Regions from separate parts of the Alicyclobacillus acidocaldarius subsp. acidocaldarius Tc-4-1 genome, predicted to be linked through region 2. Evidence: riboswitches for the same ligand, from Rfam matches in the RefSeq annotation. Region 2 holds a riboswitch; each other region holds the start of a gene.
What was found. Region 2 has a riboswitch for cyclic di-AMP ahead of TC41_RS03245 (MFS transporter). Riboswitches for the same ligand answer to the same signal wherever they lie in the genome.

Region 1 (5,736 bases), 590 kb from region 2:
TTTTCGTGCCGCCTCTTGTTGGAGACTGCTCGTCGTGAACGGCGCAGCGGGATTTCGCTTCCGTTCGGATTTCCTGACCCGACGCACGACCAGTGAATGGCCTTCCACACGGGCCAACAGTTCGCGCACGGCCTCTTCGTTCGGAAGCGGTGTCTTTTCCTCACCATAACCATGAAAGCGAGCGACGAGCTTCTTTCCGTGTACTTGGCCGTGGGCGTCGACAGTCCAGTATTCCTCAGGCTGAAACGCTCGAATTTCGTTTTCGCGGTCGACAATGAGCCTCAGCGCCACTGACTGCACGCGGCCTGCCGAGAGGCCCTTTTTCACCTTTCGCCACAGCAACGGACTCAGCTTGTAGCCTACAAGACGATCCAGAATGCGCCGCGTTTGTTGCGCGTTCACGAGATCCAGGTTGATCTTCCTCGGATGTTGAAACGCCTGTTTGACTGCGTCCTTCGTGATCTCGTGAAACACGACGCGACAGTCATCGTCAGGATTGAGATCGAGCAGATGTTGCAGGTGCCAAGCGATGGCTTCCCCTTCGCGATCAGGGTCCGCCGCGAGATAGACCTTTTTCGCCTTCTTACTCGCCTCGCGGAGCGCCTTGATGACATCGCCCTTCCCGCGGATGGTAATATATTTCGGTTCGAAACCATGTTCCACGTCGACGCCGAGTTGGCTCTTGGGCAAGTCTCGCACGTGGCCCATGGAGGCTTTCACTGTGTACTTGCTCCCCAGATACTTCCCAATCGTCTTCGCCTTGGCAGGCGACTCGACGATGACCAGATAGTCTGACACGCCACGATCCTCCATTCGTCGCAGCCTTGGCAAACCCTGTCCTTGGTTCAAACCATATTATCACCGGGATCCTTTCCTTTGCAAACGGTGGACGCGCCGTCCCTCACTTTGCGCAGCTTGCGTGCGCGCGCCGTTTCGTCCTGGACAGATGGAGCGAAAGTTCCAGTTGTGCTGTGCACTTCGTGAATGGTAACGTGAAGGCAAAGGCGGATCGCGCCGTCCATCCGTTGGCAAGGTGGTTCATATCCTTATGAAAATAGGTACGCACCATGGAAAGTTCCATGCCGATGAAGTATTCGCCGTCGCGATACTCAAAGCGATTTATCCAGACGCCCGCATCGTCCGCACCCGAAATAAATCGGTGCTGGCGCAATGCGATCTCGTCGTCGACGTCGGCGGTGGCCCTTACGATCACCACAGCGTCCAAAAGGTACATCGCCCGAACGGCATTCCCTACGCTTCCGCCGGCCTCATCTGGCGCGATTTTGGTGACCGATTTCTGGAATCCCTTGGTGTGGAGCGGGAAGAGGATCGAGCGCTGATATCCAGCAACATCGACGACAAACTCTTTCAGGCTATCGACGCGATCGACAACGGAATCGACCTAGAGCGGGACATGCGAATCAAGGGAATCTCGGAGCTCGTGAGCTCCTTCAATCCGCCGTGGAATTCGCAGGAGGACGAAAACCGAGCCTTCGAGCGAGCTTTAGACTTTGCTACGCAGATTCTCATGAACTACGCGAACCACGAGATCAGCCGAATTCAGGCGACGGAGATTGTGAAAGCGGCTTATGCGGCTCGCAAGGAGCCTGCGCTTTTGGTCTTGCCAACCTGTTGCCCCTGGACAGAAACTCTGCTCGAAATGGACCCCGCTGGCGAAGTGCTCTATGTCGCCTTTCCGGATAAGACCGGCCAATATCGCCTTCAGGTTGTGCCCAAAGGTCCCGGGACATTCGAAGCTCGCAAGCCTTTGCCGCACGAATGGGCGGGCAAAGAAGGCGAGGAGCTTGTATCCATTTGCGGCGTCGAAGATGCGGTGTTTTGCCACCCCGCGCGATTCATCGCGGGCGCAGAGACGCTGGACGGCATCCTGCAGATGGCGGAAGAAGCGTTGGCGGCCGAACCATCGAATCCCTGAGGCCGCGATGCAATCCGAAGAAAATGGAGAGCCAGAGTTCGGTGCTGAACCGAACCTGGCTCTTTTGGGCAACGTGTGCCGCTGCTCACTTCGCAAAGACGAGGTGACCAATCTTGCTAACCACAGGCTGACTCCAAACCCAGCTTCCAGAAGGCGTCTCGGAAGGATTGTAGAACACAAGCGCCCCTGGGACGACATCGTCACCGTTCAGGGCGTCGAGTGCAGCCTGGACATTCTGCGCGTCGGGTTGCGAATAGATATAACCGTTCGCGACACTTTCAAACTGATAGTGACCGTCGCTCACTTGAAAAACGACCTGCTGCACCGTGTTCCCGTATCCACCCGCTTGAATTCGATGCATGATGACGTCGCCGACAGCGATCTGCGCCTGAAGTGGCTCTCCTCCGGCTTCCGCGTGAATGACGTGCTCCAACCAGTAGAGTTCGCTGCTTGTCGCGGGGGTGGATGCGGCAACATGGGCCTGTGGGACGTGCGAAGATCGAGATGGGCCGACAGGCACACGGACCGTGGATCCAACCTGGAGATTCAAGGGATTCACGGCGGGATTGGCGGCTAACATTTCGCTGGTCGAAACGCCAAATCGCTTCCCAAGGAGAAACAGCGTGTCTCCTCGTTTGACCGTGACGTTTTCGACTTCGGGAACCTTTACGGAACTGCCGATCGGCAGATTCTGCGGGTTGACGTCCGGATTTGCGTCCTCCACAAGCTGCACAGGCAGGCCGTGCGAATGCGCAATCGTCCACAGCGACTGCCCTGGCTCTACGGTGACGGTCTCCGCAGAAGCGTTCGACACACTGAGTGCCGCGGTCGCGACCATGGCACACCCTGCGATCCAAGTTCGAAACGGCATGTCATCCATCCTCTCGTTTACGCCTCCGAGGTTAGTTGTCGGGTTCGGGTAACGAGTCCCCTTCGCGCCCCTCGGCGCGATTCACCCCAAGGCCAAAGGCCTTCAGTCCCCCGTACGCGCCCTTGAGCGATTCGGCAAAGTCTTGGACGGCGACCATCATATCAGCCTGTACGACCGGAGAAAACCCAAACTTGTTGACATCTGAGGTGCTTCTAACCGATGGATCTACTCGGTTCCACGCATCGTGTTCGGCGAAATCGCGACCAGTGTGCCATATCCCGTGAGTTCCCAGACGCGCTTGGCCGCTCGAATCGGAAGCTCCACGCAGCCGGCGCTCTGTGGCTTGCCGTACGTCTGACGCGGGAAGCCGTGGATGGCCTGTTCTCCATAGAAGAAGCTCACGTACGGCACATGCTCCACTCGGTAAGGCCGCCCGCTTGGGCCGATCCCTTGCATCGTCTGTTCTCGGTTTCGCAGAAAGATGGCGTGAATCCCGGGTTGAGTCGGGGTGGCCGGCAGGCCGGTACTGCACGGCGTTTCAAAGACGACGCCACGTCCATCTTCCCATACGCGAAGCCGCTCAGGGAGCGATTGGTCGACTAACACCATCCGATACGGATGGGTTGCCGTGAGACCTAAGGCCCATGCGAGTTCGAGTGTCCGACGAACGCGAGGTCCGGTGTACCCATCCACACGAAGGCCGTGATCGGCCTCGAATTGCATCACCGCGCCCTTCGTGATCTCCGTGTACTGCTCCGGATTCCACGTCCGTTCAAGTTCGATGGGGACATTGGGCGAATTCCACGTCCAATAGCCGATTGGAACGCGCCCCCAGTCCTGAGGATAGAGGCGATCGGTCGGTAGGATCGCGTGATACCTGCACGGGAGATAGCCGAGTTCACTAAGGACAACGTGCAAGCTCCAAATCGGTTCACCGCGATCGCCCACTGTCCAGACCAAAGACGTCGGAGGGCCGGTGAAACTCCGCATCCCAGGCTGAGCATCATTCATCAAGTGGGGTGTGGCGCCCGCGCAATGGGGTTCGTTCGCCCACATGCTCAGGAGGGCCGATGCGCTCACCGCGAAGATGCGAGCCAAGGCCACGAATACACTGCGACGCCCCTTCATGCTCATCGTCCTCCCACCTTCCTCATGTAGGATGGACGACGGGACGCACGAACAGTATTCCATGGATTGGCTTATGAGCCGGACGGCGCTCGGTTCGGCCGAATGTGATACGTTCCATCTGGGTGGCGCGTGACCATCGAAGCGAGTTCCATCTCGAGAAGCGCGCCGAAGACATACCCGAGGTCGAGATGGGCGACGGAGGCGAGCTCACCCGCGCGAATGGGCTGATGCCGTGCGAGCGCCTGATAGCAGGGCTCGAGGTGCGCAGGAACCTTCTGGGCTCCTCCGTTCTCGACGTCCGTCTGCTCCGGAAACAGATCATGGGGATCCACGAGCGGGATGGCCCCGTCGAAAAGCAGACGGTTGACACCCCGACTGGCCCGCGACGTGATGGGGCCAGGAACGGCATAGACGTCGCGCCCCAGATCGAGCGCGCACTGGGCCGTGATGAGCGCACCGCTTCGGTCACCGGCCTGGACGACGATGACCGCTTGACTCAACGCCGCAATCAATCGGTTGCGCTCAGGAAAGTGGTGTTTGCGGACGGGGGTACCGGGCGGATATTCGCTGACGAGGGTACCGGTCGACGCGATTTGATGGTAGAGTCGCCGGTTCGACGGCGGATAGCAGCGGTCGATCCCGCATCCCAACACGCTGACGGTGTCGCCTCCCACCTCGAGTGCCGCGGCGTGCGCAGTAGCGTCGATGCCCATGGCAAGTCCCGACACGACCACCGCACCCCGCCGCGCAATCTCACCTGCAATCCACCGCGCCGCTTCCATGCCGTAACTGGTCATCCGCCGGGTCCCGACCATTCCGAAGACCACTCGCTCAGGAGAGAGACATTCCTTTCTCCCTCGAACGAACAATACCAGTGGTGGGTCCGGAAGGTCCGACAAACGGCGCGGATAATCGTCCGCCCCGTGCACGAGTACCCAGATGCCGCGGTGTTCGAATTGGGACTTGATCCGATAAGCCGACGGTTCTGCGCGGCGCCAGGCGTCCAGCCGACTTGCCTGCGCTGCGTCCAGACCTCCACAAGCAACCCAGTCCGCGACCGGCGCCTCGTGAAACGCGCGAATTCCGCCGAATGCCCGCACCAAGCGCCGCAACGTGCTTGGCGCGAGCCCTGGACACAAGGACCACACCAAGGCGAGTTCGTCGTCGCCCACCTACGATCCCTCCAGCCCGTTTTAGTCATCGTAAGTCGCGCTGATTCAAATCGTCCATGACGTAAGCGAAAAAAGAGTTCGCTTGGCGAAACCAAGCGAACTCTTTGGGCTGGAACAAACGAAACGCCTTCACGCCTTGCAGCGCTCGAGCAAGCCGCGCTCCTCTAGCACCTGATACAGCGTCGAGCCCATCTCGGACGGCGTGGGGGCCACGCGGATGCCGCACGCCTTCATCTTCTCGATCTTGGACTGTGCCGTTCCGGAACCACCCGACACAATCGCGCCCGCATGTCCCATTCGCCGTCCCGGAGGGGCCGTCGCACCCGCGATAAATCCGACGACGGGCTTCGTCATGTTGTTCTTAATCCACTCCGCCGCTTCTTCCTCTGCGGATCCGCCGATCTCGCCGATCATAATCACGGCTTCAGTATCCGGGTCCTCGTTGAACATCTTCAGCACGTCGACAAAGTTCGTCCCATTCACCGGGTCGCCGCCGATCCCGACAGCTGTCGACTGGCCGAGTCCCAGCTGTGTCAACTGGTACACTGCTTCGTAGGTCAGCGTTCCGGAACGGGACACGACGCCGATCTTCCCAGGCGTGTGAATGTATCCAGGCATGATCCCGATCT
Region 2 (5,736 bases):
ATCCACCGTGCGCCCTGTTGCCTGAAGGATGTCGTCCAAGAGGTCGATCTCGTCGAAATTATCGACGATCACGGCCCCGATGCCACTCTCAACCGCGTACTGCAGTTCCTCCGGGGTCTTGTTGTTCCCGTGCATGTGGAGCTTGCTCGCTGGCACGCCTGCCGCAAGAGCGGTATACAACTCGCCGCCGGACACCACGTCGATGCCCAAGCCCTCCTCGTGCGCGAGTTGGCACATGGCCATGGTGCAGAAGGCCTTGCTGGCGTAAGAAATTTGATACGGCACGCCTTCCTCTCGAAACACACGGTGAAACGCCCGGATGGTATCGCGGATGAGCCCCTCGTCGTACGCGATGAGCGGCGTGCCGAACCGTTCCACGAGATCCACCGCGCTCACGCCGCCGATGAGAAGATGGCCCTTTTCGTCTCGCGGAAAATGCGCGTCCACCTTCGGCCTCACGTCTAACAGGTGCTCTGATTTCACTCCGTCCACTCCTATCGTCTCTCTCTTTCACGACGCGCGGCGCCCCGACCTGTGCCAAGACCTGAATAAAGATTCAGACACAAGTATATACGTGCAGCGCCTCACTGGGCAACGGCAAATTGCGTCAAGCCCATTGCATAGCGGGGTCAAAGCTAGAACACCCTAGCGACAGATTCGGTTTGGAGGTGAGACCGTGCGCTGGAACCCCGTGGACTGGATTGCCTGGGCGCTCGTCGTCATTGGGGGCATCAACTGGGGCCTGATCGGATTTGCCAACTACAACCTCGTGGGCGCCATCTTCGGCGCCACGTGGCTCTCGCAGTTCGTGTACGCGCTTGTCGGGCTCGGCGCCCTTTGGCAACTGGTGGCTGTGCTCGTGAAAAGTCAAGCCGTGCGGACATAACACCTGTTGTGAAGCGCACAACAAGGCAAAGCCCTGGCAACCCGACGAGGAGCCAGGGCTTCTCCGTTCATCCCCAAGTGCTTAGCGGCCGACGCGCAAGCGGCGTTCGGACAACGACGACGTCCGCTCCATCTCAGCGTCCTCTCCGACGCTCGCCGCGTTCAGGGTGAGGCCGCGCGTCTCCGGCGCCAGGAAGAGGCTGATCAAGAATCCGCCGAAGGTCACGAGCGCCCCCACCAGCATGGTCGGACCCACGCCATAACGAGCCAAAGCCCACGGCAAGAGATACGTGCCGGCCACGGCTCCCAGCCTGCTGATGCACGTTGTCACGCCAACCGCAGTCCCGCGCACTTCGGTGGGAAACAACTCGTTTGGGGCGAGCCATTCCATGATGTTCGGCCCGCCGGAAAACAGCGCGTACAGCAGAAAGCCGACGCCGATGACCCAGAGCGGCCCCTTCGGAAACAGCCCAAGGAGCAACATGCCGACGGTCATGACGGCAAACGAGACAATCATCGTTGCCCGGCGCCCCAGCCGGTTCAAAAGCCAGAGCGCAGGCACGCAACCCACGATGAACAGCACGCTGATGAGCGCCGAACCGTACCCGGACGATCCGCTGAGCACGTGGTAGTCGTCAAGCAGCGTCGGGCCGAACGTCAACATCGCGAAGAGCGGCGCGACCGCGGCCGTGAAGAAGCCACTGACGTACAGCGTGCGCTTCCAATACGCGCGATTGAAGAGCGTCAGGTAACTGGTGCGCGTTCGCTTTTCATCTGGCACCGCGATGTGCCTCAGGCTGGCTCCCGGCCCGTAAATGTCGCGAAGCACCTTCAGCGCTTCGCGCGCCCGACCGTGCTGCAGCAACCAACGTGGAGACTCCGGGGTTCCGAGCCGCAAGATCACGAGCACGATGCCCGGCACCGCGCTCGACGCCAACATGTACCGCCATGCGTCCGGCCCGATGGGCAGAAGCCACTGTCCCACTAGATACGCGACCGTGGCGCCCACGTACCACGCGATGACCGTCACACCGAGCATCATGCCGCGGTGTTTGCGCGGCGCGAACTCGGTCAAAAGCGACGTTGCGATGGGATAATCCGCCCCGACCGCGATGCCGAGCACGACGCGCAAGGCAAAGAGTTCCCAGGCGCTGTGCACAAAGAACTGCAAAACCGAGGCCACGATGAGCAACACGAAATCGATAGTGTACATGAGCTGGCGTCCAAATCGATCCGTCACGTACCCAAGCAGTCCGCCGATGAAGATGCCCATGAGTGCCGATGCCCCAATCAGGCCGCTCCACATGGCGTCGAGATGCAATTCAGGCGTCAACTGCGTGAGCGCCACGGCGACGATGCTCAGAATGTACCCGTCAAGAAAAGGCCCGCCCGACGAATAGATAGTGAGCTTCAGGTGAAATGGACTCCACTTCGCATCTTCGACCGGATTGGCCGGCCTTGTCGCTTGCAGTTCCATGGTTTCCCCCCTCAAGGTATGGCGATCTCGACTGCGCCGCCTGCGTAAAAGCGGACACAAAGCCGCGATATCGCACGAGGGGGATCCGCAGATGAGGTACACCAACGAGGCTCACCGGTGGGAAAAGCGAGGAGAAGAAAGCGGCGATACATGGCATCGACCCCTTTCCGTGCGCTTACGAGGTTAGCTGACGGGTTAGGGCGGAAAGGCGCCCCACGACCAAAGTCGTTTCACCCCGAGAGTTGGGTCCCCCGTTTCCTCCGAAGGAGGAATTCAGCGCTGCCGCTTGTATCGCGATACGATATGCGATGTACACGTTACGATACACGAAATTTGAGAGGAACGCAAGGAGAAGAGAAATTCTTGGACGTCCGCCCCGGGCGGCCACCGCGAGGCCATCCAGCGCGGTGCCATGCGTCAGGTCGATGTCGGATTCTTGATGGCCGTGAGCACCGCGTCATAAGACGGATCGAGAATGCGAATGTCCGCCGACTTCGCGAGCTGTGCCACGAGTTTCGTCTCGCTTTCGGCATTTTGCTGCTTGATGGCCTGGATGATCTGCGACCGAACGGCCGACAGCGGCTCTACGTGTTCCGGCGTAATGGCCTGGCACTGCACGATGTCGTACCCGCCCTGCACCTTGAGCGGCTCGCTCACTCCGCCGGCCTTAAGCGCGAAGGCCGCAGAGGCAATGGAGGGTTGATCCGCCTTCAGCTCATTCATCGTGAAGGTTCCGATCACCCCACCCTTCGCGCGCGTGGCCGCGTCGGTCGACATGGATTTCGCCACGGACGCAAAGGGCGTCCCAGACCGGATTTCTACAAGAGCCTTCTCCGCATCCGCCTTCGTCTTCACCTCGATGATGGCAATCTTGCGCGTCTCCGGAACCGTGAACATCGACTGGTTCTGCTTGTAGTACGACGCAATCTGCTTGTCCGTCACGTGGACCTGCGCCTCGGCGAGCTTGGTCGCGAGAATGTTGTCGCGAATCTGGCTCAGAAATTGCGCCTTCGTCATGTGGTTCTGCGCCAGGAGCGCATTCAGCTGCGCGTCAGACGTAATGCCGTTCTGCATCTCGATGGCGGTCAGTTGCTGATTGATTTCCGCATTCGTCGCCGTGACATGTTCCCTGGCTGCCGCCTGCTCAATCAAGGCATTGGCAATGAGCTCCTCCAGCATCGCCGATCCGGCGTAAGCCTCCGACTGCTGCGCGAGCTCCTGCCTCGTGATGGGCGTCTTGCCGACCATCGCCACCACCGAGCCGCCCCCATGCGCCGCGTACGTGCCAAACCAGACACCACCCACGATCAGCGCGCCCGCGGCTGCGCCGACGATGCCGGAAATCCACCGTTCCTTCTTCAATTCCATCCTCCTTCAGTCTTTCCGCACCCTGGGCTATACATCCCAGTTCAAGCAAGCCTATCACGCGGCTCCAAATTGCGCAACACGTGCTTCTGCACTTTTCCCGTCGCGTTCACCGGCAGGGATCGCGCGATGACGATCTGGGACGGCCGCTTCGGCTTGGCAAGGTGCGCCGCACAGAACGACTCCAGCTCGGCGCGCAGCGCGTCCGCATCGACGCCGTCTGGCTCCTCCGGGACCACCCACGCGACGGCCCGTTCCCCGTAAAGCGGATCCGGAAGTCCCACCACGGCGGACCGCGCCACCGCCTCGTGCGCGTTCAGCACGTCCTCAATTTCCCGCGGCGAGATCTTCTCGCCCGCCCGGTTGATCATCTCCTTCGCGCGTCCAGTGATGTACACGTAGCCATCCTCATCCATGTAGCCGAGATCGCCCGTGTAAATCCATCCCGGGCCATAACCGTAATCCGGCGCCGGCTCCATGCCCACATAGTGATGGATGACATTGTCTCCGCGGATGGCAATTTCGCCGAGCTCATACGGGGCGACGGGCTTGCGCTCTGCGTCCACAATGAGGAGCGACATCCCCACGGGCTTCCCGACCGATCCCGGCTTGCGCACGCCAGGCGGCAGCGGGTTGGTGCAGATCTGCCCCGCCGCCTCGGTCATCCCGTACGCCTCGATGACCGGAACCCCAAACGCCGCTTCAATTCGCGCGGCCACCGCCGGCGTGAGCGGCGCGGAGGCGGATCGCAGAAAGCGAAGCGTGCCGAGCGCCTCTTTTGGCGCCGGCCGTTTGGCGACAATCGATAAAATCGTCGGGACGCACGAGACCCAGGTCACGCCGTGGTGGCCAATATCGTCCCAGAACAAGGAGGCGTGGAATTTATCGCGCATGACGATCCGCCCGCCGGACACGAGTGTCGACAAGAGGACGATCACCTGGCCGTTGATGTGGAAGAGCGGCAGGATGCAGTAAGCCACATCCGAAGCCGTGAGCGCGTGGCTTCGAATGACGTTCTGCACGGCGGCCCACAGGTGTCCGTGCGTCAAGAGCACGCCTTTGGGCTCACCCGTGGTGCCAGAAGTGAACATGAGCACGGCTGGCTCTTGTTCCGAGGTGCCTTGTCGCGCCTCGGGTTCAGATGCGGAGGAACGTTGCCAGATTTGAACCACCTGGCCTTGAGCGGCATCCATCTCAAAGGAAAGCCCGCGGTTGAAGCGATGCTTGTGAAGCACCTCGCTCCATCGTTCACCAGCTGCGGGCGAAACGATGCCGTAATCTGCCCGATATCGCGCAAGCGCTCGTTCGAGTTCGCCTGCTGGCATCTCGCTGTTGGCCGGCACGCAAATGGCACCGTGTTCCAGGCACGCGAGATAACCGACGACAAATGCATACGAGTTCGGCAGCGCCACCATCACGCGATGCCCGGGGTGCACGCCAATGGCGGATAGCTTGGCCCGAAGCTCCTGAACGTGTGCGCGGAGCTCGCCGCACGTATACCAGCGGCCGTCCCAGAGGACGGATCGCGAAGGATCGGCGAGCGCGCGCGACAACGTGTTTTGCAGAGACGACATGAGAAACACCTCGATTTCATGATTTGGAATCCGCGTATCCAGGGCGTGTCATCCCGCCGCACTAGACGCAGCTTTGCGCGCCGGGGACTTTGGCAGACCTGTCTTTTCGCCGACGATGTATCCGACGAACGGAATCCTTCCAATGAGGTACGCGGCGACGCCGGAGCTCACGTAGGTCAGCGCAATCCAGACGGGCAGCATCGCGTACTGTACGGCAAGGGAGGCGTGAACCTGGTCCGCCAAGAGCTCCACGAAGCGAAGCGCGATAGGGTGAATGAGAAAGATGCCGAAGCTCACGCTGCCAAAAAAGCGGATGACTCGGCTCGCGCGTGGCATGCGCCCCTTGGCGCGCTGCGCCTGCCACTCCAGCCCTGTCCGCCAGAGCAAGAGCGCCACGGCCAAGCTGTAGGGCACCATGACCGGCTGCAGCGTGTC
Region 3 (5,736 bases), 370 kb from region 2:
TTCTGAAGGTCCCCATCCATTATGTGACAACGCGAGCCTGGGATTGGAGCCGCGCCTTTGGGGCGGGGGGCATGCCGAGTTCCCACTCGGCGGGCGTGGTGGCCCTTGCCAGCGCGCTATGGTTTGTCGTCGGCCCGGGGTCACCCATTTTCGCCGTCGCCGTGGTCTTCGCCGCCATTGTCATGTACGATGCCGGCGGCATTCGGCGTCACGCCGGCGAGCACGCCGTCCTTTTGAACCGCATCGCGATGGAATTCTCCCAGCGGTCGGAGTCCGCCGTCGCAGGGCAGGCCGAAGGCGAACGCCTCAAGGAGATCCTCGGGCACGAACCGGCCGAGATCGTCGTGGGCGGCCTGATTGGCCTCGTTATCGGTATTGTGTTTGGCAGGTGGTGGTAACGTGGAGGGCGAGGGGTTTGCGCCAGCCAAGCATCTGACCTTCGATCCCGCCCTGCGCGATCCCGCGCCGCACTCGGTGCTCGTGTTTGCGAGGCTGTTCGACGGCTGCGTGTGGGTTCGCCATCACGCGCGGGGCTGGGAGCTTCCCGGGGGCAAGGTGGAGCCGGGTGAGACGCCGGACGCCGCAGCGCGGCGCGAAGCGTTTGAAGAGGCGGGCGCTCTGCTCGAGAACCTCGACTGGGTTGCCCAGTATACCATTGTCCTGCGCGACGGCTCCGAGGCGAGCAAATGGGTGTATCTCGCCGACGTGCACGACGTGAAGGCTCGGCCCGCGACGTCGGAGACCACGGCGGTGCGCCTCGTGCCTTGGATTTTGGGTCTACAAGGGTTCCCGTGCACCGATCGCAGCCCGTTTGTTCAGGATGACGTATTCGCGAGGCTTTTTTCGGAGGTTGCCTCGCGTTTTCAAGTGAGGTGAGACGGTGTTTCTGACAAAGGATCATAAGCGGCAAATTGAGGCGTGGCTCGAAGCCCTCAGCGCTCGGGCCGCGTGGTTGGAGGATTTGGCCGAGCGGGAGGACGCGTGGGAAGAAGATCTCACGTGGCAGCTCGCCGCCGAGCGCGCGCTGTGGACGAGCGTCGAGTACGTCACCGACATCGCCTCGCTCATCATCGACGCGCTTGTGATGCGCGATCCCGGCGGCTACGCCGATATCGTCAAAGTCCTCGTCGAGGAAGAGGTCCTCGACGCTCGGTGGTTCGATGTCTTCACCGGCGTGATCGACTTCCGATCTCGCCTGCTTCGCGATCACGCCCGCATCACGCCGAAGGACGTGCGCGAGGCCGTCTCGCGCTACGCGGATCTGTTCGCTCCCTTCATGGACCAGATTCGCGCGTTTTTGCGCAACCACTAGACGTCGTCGAGATCGTCCGGGATGTACACGGTCACCCGGCAGTTGCGCTTCACCCCAAACTGCAAGGCATGTTTCCGCGACGGCATGAGCACGTCGATGTGATGGCCTCGAATGGCACCTCCCGTGTCTTCCGCGATTCGCCAGCCCACGCCCTCGATGTAGAGCAGGCTGCCGTAGGGGATCACCGCCGGATCGACGGCAACGGTCCGTCCGATCACGGCGGGCCGCCCGGTGCTCGTCACCCCGAAGCCGGGATCGCCAGGGTCCTTTCCGGTGGAGAAGCGATCCAGGTTGTAGGCCGTGACGACAAACGTGTCGGTGAGCTTCCGACACCGGCGAATGTCGTAGCTGCGGCCGAACACCGTGATGGCCTCCGGCTCGGATCGCCACGACACCGACTGCGCGTGGGCGGTCGCGTGCGCCTGCTTCGCCACCGTCGTTCCGCGCGCCGGCGCGGCGCTCGAGCACCAACAAGCGGCTGCACAGACGAGTGTGAGGCACATACCTATGCATCGGGATCGGTTCATGGTTGTAAGATGTGCATAGAAGGGCAAATTATGCAACGCAAGGGGGCTATAGAATGGATGGGCCCGGCCGAAGCGAATGGTCATCGCGGCCGGGCGACTGTAGGGTTCAGGTGTACATTTGTCGAACAGCCGACAGGTGCCGATACCAGTACGATCCCGGCCGCACGCTGAGGAAGCCGACGCGTCCTAGCCCGCCGCCGCACTGGATCATTTCTCCGTTGCCTGCGTAAATCCCGACATGCCCGCCGTCGTCGAAGATGAGCAGGTCGCCAGGCTTCAGGTCGCTGTACGGGACGCGCCAGCCTACTTCGAGGTATTGAAGGCGTGACGACGTCGTAAAGCGATACCCGAGAGCGTGGTGATAGACGTACTCCACAAAGTTCGAGCAGTCGAATCCGTACTGACCGCGGTCTTCGTTGTGCCCCCAGATGTAGGGCGTGCCGATCTTGCTTTCGGCCACCTCCAGGACCGCCTGCGTTTTCTGTTGGTAAGACGCGTTTTCTGAAGCGAGAGGTCGAATGGACGGATCGAGATGAACCCCAGGGGGCAACGAAGTTTGCGCGAGGGCAGTGCAGCCGCCCATGGTCAGCGTTGCAAGAGTGGCGGCCGTCGCGGCAATCGCTCCAAGGGACGTTCGTTTCGGCAGCATGCTTCTCCTCCTGTAGCCTCCGAGGTTAGTTGACGGGTTCGGGTGGAAGAGTCCCCCTATGCGCACGAGGCGCAATTCACCCCTGGGCATCAAGCCCGCTTGTCCCCCGTACCTGCGTTTCGCAGGATTCGGCGTAATCTTGGTGTGAGTGGTGCACTGAAAGCGTAACAGGAAGCGCAAGCTCATTCATTACGAGAATCATGGATCAGGCGGAGGATGAATGCCTTAAAAGGAAGAGCCACAGGTAAATTGGTTTCTTCGATACGGTTCCTTGTGGAAAGTCAAAGGGTGATCTTGGAGGTTGGGAACTTCACGGAACTCCGCGGAACATCATCAAGCGACTGACGCGAAGGGACATCGGGACATCATACGGGGGCCAAAGCAAAGGCCCCGACTCGACGTCGGGGCCATGGAGGAACTGCGCTTCACGCGTTGGAAGCCGTATTGGAACCGGTTGTCGACGATGTCGGTTGCCCGCCTGGCAGATGGGCGCCTGAAGGATGGGGGAGCGTGCCGTTGACCCAGTCCGTGATCCACGTGTCGATCCGCCCCAATATCGCCTGTGCCTCGCTCGCGGTGATCTTTCCATTGGAAACGGCTTTTTGGATGTCGGCTTGCGCCGCATTCTCGAGGTCGGAGATGAGCGTTGACGTGGAGACGCCCTGTGCCGCAGCTATCTCGGCGAGGGTTTGCCCCTTACGCAAATCGGCGATGAGCGACGAGGTCGACAGGTGCAAGTCCTGCGCGGCAGTCGCAATCAACTCTCGGCGCCACACGCCGGCTCCGCGCGGACGCACCTTGTCCCATCCAGCCGGCCACTTTCCGTTCACCCACGCTTGAATGGCGAGATCGACCTTCGATTCGATTTTCGAAGCTTGTGCGCTCGTGAGGGTTCCGTTCGCAACGTCGGCTTGAATGTCTGACTGGGCCTTGCTTTCGAGATTCGAGATAAGCGTGGACGTAGAGATACCCGCTTGCGCGGCGAGCTGTTCCATCGTCTTGCCTTCTCGCCAGTCCTGGCGAAGAGCGGTTGGGGTGAGATGGAGTTCCTGTGCCGCTTCGCTCACAAGGTCTTGCCTCAGCGTGCGGAAGATTTGACGATCCGCGCGCACCGGCGATCCCGATTGCTCGCTGGCTGCGCGCACAGATTCGTGACCGCGGTCAACCGCTGCAAAGACCACACCGCCGCCCGCGGCGAGGGTCGACAGCACAGCGGCAGAACCAACAAGGGCCTTCCGGTGCAGGAACATTGGCATCGTTGCCACCTCCGTACCGAAACTGGAATAAGCGCGGTACGGTTGTAACGTAACACACCATGCTTGAAATCCGCTTGAAGCTTGGCTCGTGCCTCAGCTCACCCACCAGGGATCCCGGATGCAGGATTGGAGCACCATCTCCAACTGCTGAGATGACACGCGGTAGGGAACGTTCTTTTTCCGCTTGTGCCGGACCATTTGGACCATGCCGTCCCCGTAGAGGTACGCGGTGAACTCATACATCCGCTTACCCTCTTTGACGCGGATAAAAATCGGATTGTAGTTGAGTTCGGGGATCATCCCCCGCTCAAACAGGAAATCTGCCTGGTTAAATGCGTGAAGAAACCGGTCGCGATCACGTCCACGTAGTTCCGTTCCGTACACGTTGACCGATGTCACACGGGAGACATCAAACGTTGGATGGATGGACAGCGACGAAACGAGTCGGTTGACCCATATGCTTGGCGGTGTCAGTGCAAAAGCCAGAATGGGGAACGCGACGGCGGCAGCATATACAACCCACTGCGGAATGGCTGGCAACCCGGATCTCCCCTTGTTGATGAACTCGCCTTGACGATATTATAGCGCTCGGGGCGCGGCCATTTGTATCGAAATTTCCGGGACCGGCGCTACCTTTGTGACGTTTTGTGGAGTTGTAGAGCCCTTGGAGGAGTTGACACGCGTCTCAACGTCGATGTAAAGTATAGCTGCGTTCAGACGTGGACATATGCGGAAGTAGCTCAGGGGTAGAGCATCGCCTTGCCAAGGCGAGGGTCGCGGGTTCGAATCCCGTCTTCCGCTCCATTTGGAGGGGAGGTTTGGCCTCTCCTTCGTTGTCATGTGGAGAGGTGGGCGAGTGGTTGAAGTCAGCGGTCTTGAAAACCGCCGTGTCCGCAAGGGCACCGTGGGTTCGAATCCCACCCTCTCCGCCAACAAACTCAAAAATGGCGAGCGTTTTGAGCCCTCGCCATTTTTGGTTCACTCGCAGTTATGTTCACTCGCAGTTATGCCTCTTTCTTCTGCCCCCCTTCTGCCTATTGCCCTCTGCGAGGCTCGATGGAACAGTGGAAGTCCCCGGATTTGCTCCTGCGTTTGGGCCCTGATACACTGGGGCTGTCCGAGTCTGCGCAGGCGATAGAGGAGTGTCCCAATGGAACCAACCGAAAATCAAGCGTTATCGTCGCAAGGATTGCACGATCGCCATACCGATCATGTCGCTGCGACATACAAGACCTATGTCGACGCGGAAAAGGCGGTCGAAATGTTACTAGAAAGGCAGATCCCGGCGGTGCATATTTCATTAGTCGGGAAGAATTTCTCGATCGAAGATCGCCCGCTTGGCTTCACGACCATCCGCGGCGTGGCCAAGGAAGGCAGCAAATTTGGCGCCTTGTGGGGCGGTATGCTCGGCTTGCTCCTGGGCTTCACCGTGTTTTTCGCGCCGGTGACGGGGCCATTGCTCCTTTTCGGACCCATCGCGTACGCCTTAACCTCGGCGGTGGAAGGAGCCTTGTTTGGCGGGCTGGCTGGATTGCTCGTCGGCTGGGGCCTGAAGCACGAAAAAGCGGTCCAATTCGAGCGCTCTATCAAAGAGGGCGAGTACCTGGTGATGGTCAGCGGACCGTCTGACCTCGTGGCCAAGGCTTACTACGCGCTTCAACAAACGAATTGCACGCAAATTGAGATGTTTGACAACAGCAGTGTTCCGGAAGACGGGCGTTCGGCTCCGTCAACGGAAAAGCCTGCGGAAGCCTGATCCTGTTTCATGCGAATGCGCTGCGCAGACTCGGACTCGATTCAAGTCGAGTCGCTGGCGCGCCGGGCCCGTGGTCATCCAAGGTTAGTCAGTGCACGGGCCCGGCAAGCGCCTTACTCCGGAATTTTCTCTTTCATGAAATCTCCGATTTCTTTAAGCGCCTCGTCCGCTTCCGGGATTGGGAAGCTGTGAAATACGTGCCACATGTCCTCCCAGATATGCACTCGCGCCTCCAC

Region 1: linked by a shared signal. The riboswitch ahead of TC41_RS06055 (cell wall hydrolase) and the one ahead of TC41_RS03245 (MFS transporter) in region 2 are both predicted to bind cyclic di-AMP.
Region 3: linked by a shared signal. The riboswitch ahead of TC41_RS04985 (C40 family peptidase) and the one ahead of TC41_RS03245 (MFS transporter) in region 2 are both predicted to bind cyclic di-AMP.

What each region holds. Positions count from the first base shown of each region.
Region 1 covers NC_017167.1:1,295,055-1,300,790, reverse strand. The annotation lists gene topA (type I DNA topoisomerase) at 1-798, opposite strand, end outside; gene TC41_RS06060 (MYG1 family protein) at 1,034-1,936, shown strand; gene TC41_RS06055 (cell wall hydrolase) at 2,022-2,807, opposite strand; cyclic di-AMP (ydaO/yuaA leader) riboswitch at 2,813-2,954, opposite strand; gene TC41_RS06050 (L,D-transpeptidase) at 3,033-3,935, opposite strand; gene dprA (DNA-processing protein DprA) at 4,007-5,107, opposite strand; gene sucD (succinate--CoA ligase subunit alpha) at 5,237-5,736, opposite strand, start outside.
Region 2 covers NC_017167.1:705,823-711,558, reverse strand. The annotation lists gene lysA (diaminopimelate decarboxylase) at 1-483, opposite strand, end outside; gene TC41_RS03250 (DUF378 domain-containing protein) at 677-886, shown strand; gene TC41_RS03245 (MFS transporter) at 968-2,362, opposite strand; cyclic di-AMP (ydaO/yuaA leader) riboswitch at 2,519-2,651, opposite strand; gene TC41_RS03240 (peptidyl-prolyl cis-trans isomerase) at 2,780-3,730, opposite strand; gene TC41_RS03235 (AMP-binding protein) at 3,772-5,301, opposite strand; gene TC41_RS03230 (acyltransferase) at 5,350-5,736, opposite strand, start outside.
Region 3 covers NC_017167.1:1,080,532-1,086,267, forward strand. The annotation lists gene TC41_RS04965 (divergent PAP2 family protein) at 1-398, shown strand, start outside; gene TC41_RS04970 (NUDIX domain-containing protein) at 400-876, shown strand; gene TC41_RS04975 (DUF86 domain-containing protein) at 881-1,312, shown strand; gene TC41_RS04980 (3D domain-containing protein) at 1,309-1,746, opposite strand; gene TC41_RS04985 (C40 family peptidase) at 1,946-2,488, opposite strand; cyclic di-AMP (ydaO/yuaA leader) riboswitch at 2,488-2,632, opposite strand; gene TC41_RS04990 (hypothetical protein) at 2,914-3,744, opposite strand; gene TC41_RS04995 (YfmQ family protein) at 3,838-4,284, opposite strand; tRNA gene TC41_RS05000 (tRNA-Gly) at 4,474-4,548, shown strand; tRNA gene TC41_RS05005 (tRNA-Ser) at 4,587-4,676, shown strand; gene TC41_RS05010 (general stress protein) at 4,895-5,500, shown strand; gene TC41_RS05015 (alpha/beta hydrolase) at 5,614-5,736, opposite strand, start outside.